3 regions of the Cupriavidus sp. SS-3 genome follow, and region 2 is predicted to be linked to each of the others. Evidence: predicted binding sites of a transcription regulator. Region 2 holds the regulator's gene; each other region holds the start of a gene.
What was found. The regulator FNR, encoded in region 2, switches genes on or off when oxygen is low (the NO sensors DNR and NnrR bind a similar motif). The targets are predictions, from matches to a motif close to TTGATNNNNATCAA.

Region 1 (3,274 bases), on a different contig from region 2:
TCCGGCCGACCAGCTCGCCGAGTTCACCGACGCGGATGCGGCGGTTGCCCGCATCCGCGAGATCTACGATGCATCGGTCGGCGCCGTGCGCGCGCGCTTCGATGCCTTCGCCGGCGGCAAGCCGCTGCCCTCGGCCGCGCACGCGTGCTATCCGTACCTGGGCATCTCGGTCAACATCGAGACCATGGTCACCGACAGCCGCCCCTCCTGGGGCACGGTGGCGTACCCCGGCGTCTACGGCACCACGGTGACGCGCCCCGACCTGCTGGCCGACTACTACCGCGACCAGATCGAGCGCCTGATGCGCTATCACCGCGTGCCGGTGGTGGTGGGCCTGAGCCGGCGCCCGATCCCGCTGCCGTTCGTGATCGAGGCCTCGACCACCGACATCAGCTACACCCAGGCGCGCGAACTGGAGGCCTCGTTCGTGCTGCCGGAGCTGAACCGCATCGATGACGGCATTGCCAACGGCACCTACGAGCCGGTGCCGGGCGAAGCCTGGCCGCTGTCGCTGTTCCCCGCCGAGCGCGTGGACCTGGCGCTGCAGCGGCTCTACCACTACACCGGCACGGCGCCGCAGCACTTCCAGCGCTTCGTGCTGTTCACCAACTACCAGCGCTATGTCGACGAGTTCGTCGCGCTTGGGCGCGCGCTGATGGGTAATGGCAACGGCAATGGCGATGGCGGCGGCTACACGCGCTTTGTCGAGCCTGGCGACGTGGTGCAGGACCTGGGCGCGCCCGAACCCGACGACGCCACGCGCCCGCGCGTGCTGCCGCAGATGCCGGCCTACCACCTGGTGCGCGGCGACAAGCTGGGCGTGACGCTGGTCAATATCGGCGTGGGGCCGTCCAACGCCAAGACCATGACCGACCACCTCGCCGTGCTGCGCCCGCATTGCTGGCTGATGGTGGGCCACTGCGGCGGCCTGCGCCGCTCGCAGCAGCTCGGCGACTATGTGCTGGCGCACGCCTATGTGCGCGACGACCACGTGCTCGACCACGACCTGCCGCCGTGGGTGCCGGTGCCGCCGATCGCCGAGATCCAGGTGGCGCTGCAGGAAGCCGTGGCGCGCGTGACCGGGCTGTCCGGCAACGAGATGAAGACGCGCATGCGCACCGGCACGGTGGTATCGACCGACGACCGCAACTGGGAGCTTAAGTCCAAGTCGCTGTATGCGCGCTTCAACCAGTCGCGCGCGATCGCCATCGACATGGAAAGCGCGGCGGTGGCCGCCAACGGGTTCCGCCTGCGCGTGCCGTATGGCACCCTGCTGTGCGTATCGGACAAGCCGCTGCATGGCGAACTCAAGCTGCGCGGCATGGCCAACGCGTTCTATCGCCAGCGCGTCAGCCAGCACATGACCATCGGCCTGGAAGCGATCCGCATCCTGCGCGAGAACGGCGTGGAGCAGTTGCATTCGCGCAAGCTGCGCAGCTTTGATGAGCCGGCGTTCAGGTAGCGGTCCGCTGCGCGCGCTCATGAAATGCAAAAGGCCGGCGCCCCTTCGACGCCGGCCTTTTTTGTCGCGCGGCAGGATCAGAATCGATACCCCACCCCGACGCTGAACAGCCACGGATCCAGGCTTACCTTGGAGACCTTGACGTCCCCCGCCTTCACATCGCTCTTCAGCCAGATCTTCTTGATGTCGGCGTTGAGGAACCAGTTCCTGGTCAGCTTGTAGTCCATGCCGATCTGCAGCGCCGGGCCCACGCTCCAGCTATCGAGCTGCAGCGAGTTGTTGGCGATGTTCTCGCCCCAGATGTGGGTGAAGTTCAGGCCCGCGCCGATATACGGGCGGAAGGTGCCGTTGGGAATGAGGTGGTACTGCATCAGCAGCGTCGGCGGCAGGTGCTTGAAGGTGCCGATCTTGTTGCCGTCAAGGTAGACGTTCTGCTTCTGCGGCACCGTCAGCACCAGTTCGGCGGCAAAGTTCGGCGTGAAGAAGTAGGTGACGTCGAGTTCGGGGATCCACTTGTTGTTGACCGTGATGCGGTCCGAACGGCCGACGCCGCCGACGGGATCGGAGCTGTGGGCCATGTCGAGGTAGGTGCCGCGCAGCCGCACCATCCAGTTGCCCTGGGCGTCGTCCGCGGCGGCCGCGGGCGTGGCGAAGGCGCCGAGCATGGCGCAGGCGGCGAGGGCCGAACAGGTGGCGGTGCGAAGAGACAGTGTTTTCATGGGTCTGCTTGGTTTGTTATCAAGGCGCGCCCAGTGTGGCGGAGCGGGGCGGCGGTGGCCTTGACACAAAACAAGCGGAACCAAATGGAGCGCACGGCGTCGTGATGGCGCGACAACGCGGCCATCACCGATGCATCCTCGGACATCGCTTCTAACCACATGCGAAATGATTCGTAGCGCGGGCCGATGCTGCCGCTTACGCTGTGCGAAAGATCCGAGCGCGCGCAACGCGTGTCCGGATCCGCACCAGGCATGTCGTGGGCGTCCGCAAGGGCGTCTTTCCGGGTGTGCCCCGTGGGGGCGGGGCACACCGGTTTTCTTGCCAAACGCTACACCTCAGGCATCAGGCCGCGGCGGCGCTGGCCGCGTGAGCGCCGCCGGCAAAGCCCGCCTGCAGGTGCCGGTTCACACCCGACAGCACTGCACGCAATGAAGCCGTGACGAGGTTGGCGTCGATGCCCGCGCCGAACCCGGTCGGCGAATCGCCCACACGGACTTCGACATAGCACGCTGCGCTCGCGTCGGCGCCTGCGTTCATCGCATGCTCGTGGTAGTCCATCACGCGTACCGGCAGGTCCAGCGCATCGATGAAGGCGTCGATCGGGCCGTTGCCGCTGCCGCGCACGCTGCAGGGCTGGCCGTCGCGCTCCATCTGCACCGTGATCACGGTACTGTCGCTTGCCAGCTGGTGCGAGACATAGCGCAGCGGCGCCTCGCGCGCCAGGTACTCGCGCTCGAACAGGCCATACAGGTCGTCCGCGCTCGCTTCCAGCCCGCTGTCGTCGGTCATGGCCTGCACCGCGCGGCTGAACTCGATTTGCAGCCGGCGCGGCAGGTAGAGGCCATGCACCTGTTCCAGCAGGTACGCCATGCCGCCCTTGCCCGACTGGCTGTTGACGCGGATCACCGCGTCGTAGCTGCGGCCCAGGTCGGCCGGGTCGATCGGCAGGTAGGGCACTTCCCAGATGGCGTCCGGCTGCTGCTGCGCAAAGCCCTTGCGGATCGCATCCTGGTGCGACCCCGAAAACGCGGTGAACACCAGATCGCCTACGTACGGATGGCGCGGGTGCACCGGCAGTTGGTTGCAGTGCTC
Region 2 (3,274 bases):
AGCGCCAACCGGACTTTTGAACCAGATCTTTTGAACCGGATGGACCGCGGGGACTGGCGCTCATCGAAAGCCTTCCGCTTCCCGCGTCCCGAGCGCACCTTCGGATAGGAAGACCGCCAGGCGCTGATCGCCGCTGCTTACCGCAGCCTGTCTGACTCCGCGCGATACCGCAATGCTGGCGATTGTATGGCATTCCCGGCTCCGCCTGCAACCATCATCCTGCTTGCGCGGGGTGCCGGCGCCGCAGGATGCCGCATGGGGCATCAAAACACCAGGCAAAAGCCCTGTTCCGCCAGCGAATGTGGCAGCAGCACCGCTCGCGCAATGCCAAGCCCGCCGAACGCCATCACGGCAAGGCCCGCGCCCAGGCGCACGCCCGGTCGCCGCGACCACAGTCTCAGATAGCCGGACAGCCCGGACAGCACCAGCAGGTTCGGCAGCGTGCCAAGCCCGAACACGCCCATCACCAGCGCGCCCGAGCCGGCATTGCCCGCCAGCAGCGCCAGCGTCAGCGCACCGTAGACCATGCCGCACGGCACCAGCCCCCAGGCCAGGCCCACGCCATAACGCCGGGCCAGCCCGCCGCGCGCCCGCACGAAGGCCGGCAACGCGCCGGCGACGCCGCCGAGCCGCCCGGCCACCGCAGCGCCGGCACGCGCCGCCAGCCGCTCCAGCCAGTTCACGGTAAAGGTACTGCCGCGCAGCAGGCGCCAGCCCGACCACAGCAGCATCAGGCTGCCGGCGCCGAACAGCCAGCGCTGCACTGGCAGGTAGTCCTGCTTCCAGGCGGTGGCGCCCGCGGCGCCCAGCGCCGCCCCGAGCAGCATATAGGTGGTAATCCTGCCAAAGTGCATCAACAGTAACTCGCCGAGCCATGCAGTGCGGCTGCGCACCAGGCTGACCGGCGCTGCCTTGCCGCGCCGCTGCTCCACGGCCAGCGCCACGCCGCCGCACATGGCGGCGCAGTGCACGCCGCCCAGCAGAGCGAGCAGGAAAACGCTGATCAATACTCCAAATGTCAATTCTGTCTCCCTGCCGGATCACATCGCACGGTAAAATGCCCATATCGTGCCCCGCTGCCATTTCTAGCAGGTTCCAATTGCTCACTTCCATCCCCATTACCGAGATGTCGCCCCGCTGCTCCACCTGTGCGATGGGACAGCTGTGCCTCCCGGTTGGCATGTCGCAGCAAGACCTTGCCAAGATCGACACGCTGGTGCAGGAACGCATCCGCGTGCACAAGGGGGAAACCCTTTACCGCATGGGTGACCCGCTCACCGCGGTCTACGCCATCCGCTTCGGTACGCTCAAGACGCATGTCACCACCGAAGACGGACGCTCGCAGATTACCGGGTTCCACCTGCCCGGTGAAATCGTCGGCCTCGACGGCCTGGGCGAGATGCAGCATGCATCCGATGCGACCGCACTCGAAGATACCGAGGTATGCGTGGTCCGCATGAACGATCTGCAGACGCTGTCCGCCGACCTGCCTTCGCTGCAACAGCAGTTCCTGCGCCTGATGGGCAAGGAAATCACGCACGACCAGCTGATGCTGGTCACGCTCGGCTCGATGCGCGCCGAGGAACGCCTCGCCGCCTTCCTGATCAACCTGTCGGAACGGCTGTCGGCGCGCGGTTATTCGGCGTCCGAGTTCGTGATGCGCATGAGCCGCGAAGAGATCGGCAGCTACCTCGGGCTGAAACTCGAGACCGTGAGTCGCCTGTTCTCGCGCTTTGCCGAGGCCGGGCTGATCCAGATCCGCCAACGGCATGTCAAGCTGATCGACATCGACGGCATCAAGCAACTCTACAGCCGTAGCTGCTGAGCCACCGCGGCGTTGCCGCGCCGCCTGCGGCGCCGGCAACGCGATAGTCCTTCCCTATTCCAGTTCGTCCGTATCCGCCAGCCGCGTCGGCATGGTGCACAGCGTCAGCCCGCTGGACAACGCGCAGAACACCCACGCCAGCAGGAAGCCGACGGTATAGACCGACTCGCGCGACGATTCGATCGGATGGCCGAAGAATTTGAGGTCGCCCGGATCGACGACGGAAAAAACCGTCGCCGTCGCCAGACCCGCCATCAGGAAGCCCGGCCACAGCACCCACATCAGCCAGCGCAACCTCATGGCTGCCTCGCTGCCGCGGACTTGGGCGCCACCGCTTCCACCTTCTCGACCACCAGGCCATGCCGCGCCGCGCCCTGCACCGGCAGGTCGGGGTGTGCCGACGCCAGCCAGATCGTCACGCCGCACGCCACCATGGCCACCAGCGGACCGGCCATCAGCAGCCATGGCCACGGTTCCTTCCACCACGGATTGCCTTGCTGACTCATCTTGCCCCCTTCGTCCTGGCGACTACGTGTGAGTCGCCTAGCTTCACAAATCGCGCGGCACGATAAAACTGGTGGATTGCCGAATTTCAGCATGCCCCTGCTCCGTGCCTTCGCTCGTTACTGTTACGTTGATCTTGTGCGTGCCTTGCCTGGCGGCCTCTATCGGCACGCGGATGCGGATCGGCAGCAGCCGGTTGGAGGTTGGCGCCAGCGATTCGGCCTGCTTGTCGTATTCGACCGTCAGGTCCTTCAGTTCATCGCTGTCGGCACGCACGCGGATCTGCATCGGCGCCTCGGTGGTGTTGATCAGTTGCAGCCGATAGACGTTCTCGATCCAGCGCCCTTCCACCTCCCGGCCCAGCGCACCGCGATCGCGGATGATGTCGACCTTCAGCGGCGTGCGCAGCATGATCGACGCCATGAACCCCGCCAGCAGCGCCACCCAGATCACCGAGTAGATGATGACGCGCGGACGCAGCAGGCGCTTGCGCGATGCCGCAGCGGACAGGCCCTTGCGCATTGCGTTTTCCGAGGTGTACCGGATCAGCCCGCGCGGGTAGTCCATCTTGTCCATGACCTGGTTGCAGGCGTCGATGCAGGCGCCGCAGCCGATGCACTCGTACTGCAGGCCATCGCGGATGTCGATGCCGGTCGGGCACACCTGCACGCAGATGCTGCAGTTGACGCAATCGCCAAGCCCGGCCTGGTGATGGTCGGTCTTGCGCGAGCGGCTGCCGCGCGGCTCGCCGCGGCCGACGTCATAGGTCACGACAAAGGTGTCGCGGTCCACCATCACGCTCTGGAAACGCGCGTAGGGGCACATGTACTTGCATACTTGCTCGCGCATGAAGCCTGCGTTGCCCCACGTGGCGAACGCGTAGAACAGCATCCAGAATGCCTGCCAGGGGCCCAGCGTCAGCGCCAGTACCTCGCCGCCCAGTTC
Region 3 (3,274 bases), on a different contig from region 2:
ACCCGCTCAAGCGCATGCTGGACGCGGGCGTGGCGATCACCCTGCATTCGGACGACCCGGCCTACTTCGGCGGCTATATGAATGCGAACTGGGAAGCCACCTTCGACGCACTGCCACTGGACGCGGCCGACGCGCACAAGCTGGCCCGCAACAGTTTTGAAGCGGCCTTCCTGCCTGCCATGCAGAAGGCCGAGTTCCTGGCGGAAGTCGACCACTTCTGGTCCGCTCCGCCCAAGTCCCCGCCCGCGACGGCCCCCGCGGCCTGAGCACGGCGCATGCCAATAGCCCGGCCTGCTGCTTGCACCATGCGGTGCCGCGCGGGCCGGCCCCGAGAGACAAACCATGACGACCCACCCCACCACTGACTCCCGTACCCGCGCCATCCGCGGCCGCGTGCTGCATTTCCTGCGCGACCCGCAATTCCATGAGGACGCGTATCAGTATTGGGACGACGGGGTGCTGATCGTCACCGACGGGCGCATCGCCGCCGCCGGCGACTACGCCCAGCTGGCCGCGCGCATCCCGGCCGGCGCCGAGGTCATCGACCACCGCGGCAAGCTGATCGTGCCCGGCTTTATCGACACCCACGTGCACTACCCGCAGACCGACATGATCGCGTCGCCGTCGCCGGGCCTGCTGCACTGGCTCGACACCTACACCTTCCCCGAAGAGCGCCGCTTCGCCGATCCCGACTACGCGCGCGGCGTGGCCGGTTTCTTTACCGAGGAACTGCTGCGCAACGGCACCACCAGCGCGGTGGTCTGGAGCACGGTGCACAAGGCCTCGGCCGACGCCCTCTTCGCCGAAAGCGAGGCGCGCAACCTGCGCATGGTCACCGGCAAGGTGATGATGGACCGCAACTGCCCCGAATTCCTGCGCGACACCGCCGAAAGCGGCGCCCGGGATTCCGCCGACCTGCTGTCGCGTTGGCATAACAAGGGCCGGCTGTCGTACGCGATCACGCCGCGCTTCGCGCCGACCTCGACCGAGGCGCAGCTGGCCGCCTGCGGCGAACTCGCGCGCGCCTATCCGGACGCGTTTATCCAGACCCACGTGGCGGAGAACCGTGACGAGGTCAAATGGGTGGCCGAGCTGTTCCCGGACGCGCGCAGCTACCTGGACGTCTACGACCGCTATGGCCTGCTGCGTCCCGGCGCGATGTACGGCCATGCCATCTACCTGGACCAGGACGACCGCCGCCGGCTGGCCGACAGCGGCGCCGCGGTGGCGCACTGCCCGACTTCCAACCTGTTCCTTGGCAGCGGCTTCTATGACTTCCACCAGTCCGATGCCAACCGCCTGAACGTGACGCTGGCCACCGACGTCGGGGGCGGCACCTCGTTCTCGATGTTCCGCACCATGAACGCCGCGCACAAGGTGGCACGCATGGGCGGCTACTACCTGACCGCGCTGCGCATGTTCTACCTCGCCACCCGCGCCGCGGCCGAGGCGCTGGGCTGGACCGGCCGCGTCGGCAGCTTCAGCGAGGGCTGCGAGGCCGACTTCATCGTGCTCGACCCCAAGGCCACGCCGCTGATCGCACGCCGCAGCAACCGCTCGGAAACGCTGGAAGAGGAGCTGTTTGCCTTCGCCATGCTGGGCGACGACCGCGCGATCGACAGCGTCTACGTGATGGGCGAGGTGGCCAGCGTCCCGGCAGCCTGATCCGCCACACGGCAGCATCCCGTTGCCCGCCGCGCCCGCGGCGGGCCCGCCCTTTACCGCTTCCGCCGTCCCACCGGCTTGACGACCGTCAAGACTGTCTTCGACAAAGCCTTCTAACCTTGCGGTTCCGCCGCGGCCACTCTGCCTTGCCGCGCACCAATACCGATCGACCGCAATCAGAAGGTTCTGCATGACCGCATATCAATCCGCTCAATCCGTCGAGCCCGCCCCCGGGCACGCCCAGGCGCATCCCGGCGCGCGCGCCCATGCCCCGCACCCGGCTCCGCTGCCTGAACCGATCGCGCCGGACGCGCCGCTGCCATCGCGCAAGATCATCCGCGGCTGGCTGATCCCGCTGGGCCAGCGCAGCACGCCGCGCGCACTGATGCTGTTCGCCTTCGATTACCTGCTGTTCGGCGCCGTGCTGGCCGGCGTGGTAGTGGCGCCGCACTGGGCCGCCAAGCTGGCGCTGGGCGTGCTGGCCGGCCTGGTGATCGCGCGCCTGTTTATCATCGGCCACGATGCCTGCCACCAGAGCCTGACTCCGCGCCGCGGGCTGAACAAGTGGCTGGGCCGGCTGACCTTCCTGCCGTCGCTGACGCCGTACAGCCTGTGGGAAGTCGGCCATAACGTGGTCCATCACGGCTACACCAACCTGAAGGGCTTCGACTTCGTCTGGGCGCCGTATTCGCTCGACGAATTCAACGCGCTGCCGCGCTGGCGCCGCGTGATGGAGCGCATCTACCGCACCGGCTTCGGTCCGGGCCTGTATTACCTGATCGAGATCTGGTGGTGCAAGCTGTTCTTCCCCAGCAAGCGCCAGATGGCCACGCGCCGGTCGATCTTCACCGGCGACTGCGTGCTCGTGGCGGCGTTCGGGCTGGCCTGGATCGGCGCGCTGGTCGGCCTGGCGCTGGCCACGCAGCAGTCCGTCTGGATGCTGGTCGGCGCCGGCTTCGTGCTGCCCTTCCTGGTGTGGAACGTAACCGTCGGCTTCGTGCTGTACGTGCACCATACCCACACCAGCGTCGCCTGGTACGACACCAAGGCGATGTGGGCCAGGGCCCAGCCGTTCGTCTCGACCACCGTGCACCTGCGCTTTCGCCATGGCATCGGCGCGGCGCTGCACCACATCATGGAACACACCGCGCACCACGTCGACATGAGCGTGCCGCTGTACCGCCTCAAGCGCGCGCAGGCGCTGCTGGAGCATGCGCTGCCGGGCCGCATCATCATCGAGAACTTCTCGTGGCGCTGGTATTTCGACACGGCGCGCCGCTGCAAGCTCTATGACTTCAAGGCGCTGTGCTGGACCGATTTCCGCGGCCGCCAGACCAGCGAGAACGCGCCGGTACCGGCCTGATCGCCTTGCCGGCCGCGACGGCGGTGGACGATCCACCGCCGTCGCGGTTATAATCGCCGCTTCCATTGGGGAGTAGCCGCCCTGCTCTCACCGCGCCGCGCAATGCGGACTCCGGGGGACAGGGGCGTACGTCAACAGACTTGACCGCTTGCGGTTATGGCGTGCGCAGCTCCGGACCCGCCTGGCCAAACCGGCCCAGGCAGCGTCCATGCCTGGCGAGACCGATGACCATCCCTTTCTGGCCGG

Region 1: the regulator FNR is predicted to act here: its motif matches at 2,242-2,255, upstream of U9J39_RS00405 (OmpW/AlkL family protein).
Region 3: the regulator FNR is predicted to act here: its motif matches at 1,744-1,757, upstream of U9J39_RS06055 (fatty acid desaturase).

Annotation. Positions count from the first base shown of each region.
Region 1 is NZ_JAYLVT010000001.1:95,885-99,158, reverse strand. It holds gene U9J39_RS00410 (AMP nucleosidase) at 1-1,462, shown strand, start outside; gene U9J39_RS00405 (OmpW/AlkL family protein) at 1,540-2,181, opposite strand; gene leuA (2-isopropylmalate synthase) at 2,525-3,274, opposite strand, start outside.
Region 2 is NZ_JAYLVT010000004.1:300,154-303,427, forward strand. It holds gene U9J39_RS09195 (sulfite exporter TauE/SafE family protein) at 264-1,022, opposite strand; gene fnr (fumarate/nitrate reduction transcriptional regulator Fnr) at 1,100-1,825, shown strand; gene U9J39_RS09205 (hypothetical protein) at 1,880-2,125, opposite strand; gene U9J39_RS09210 (FixH family protein) at 2,122-2,331, opposite strand; gene ccoG (cytochrome c oxidase accessory protein CcoG) at 2,375-3,274, opposite strand, start outside.
Region 3 is NZ_JAYLVT010000003.1:32,384-35,657, reverse strand. It holds gene U9J39_RS06065 (adenosine deaminase) at 1-266, shown strand, start outside; gene guaD (guanine deaminase) at 343-1,665, shown strand; gene U9J39_RS06055 (fatty acid desaturase) at 1,856-3,028, shown strand; yybP-ykoY riboswitch at 3,078-3,274, shown strand, end outside.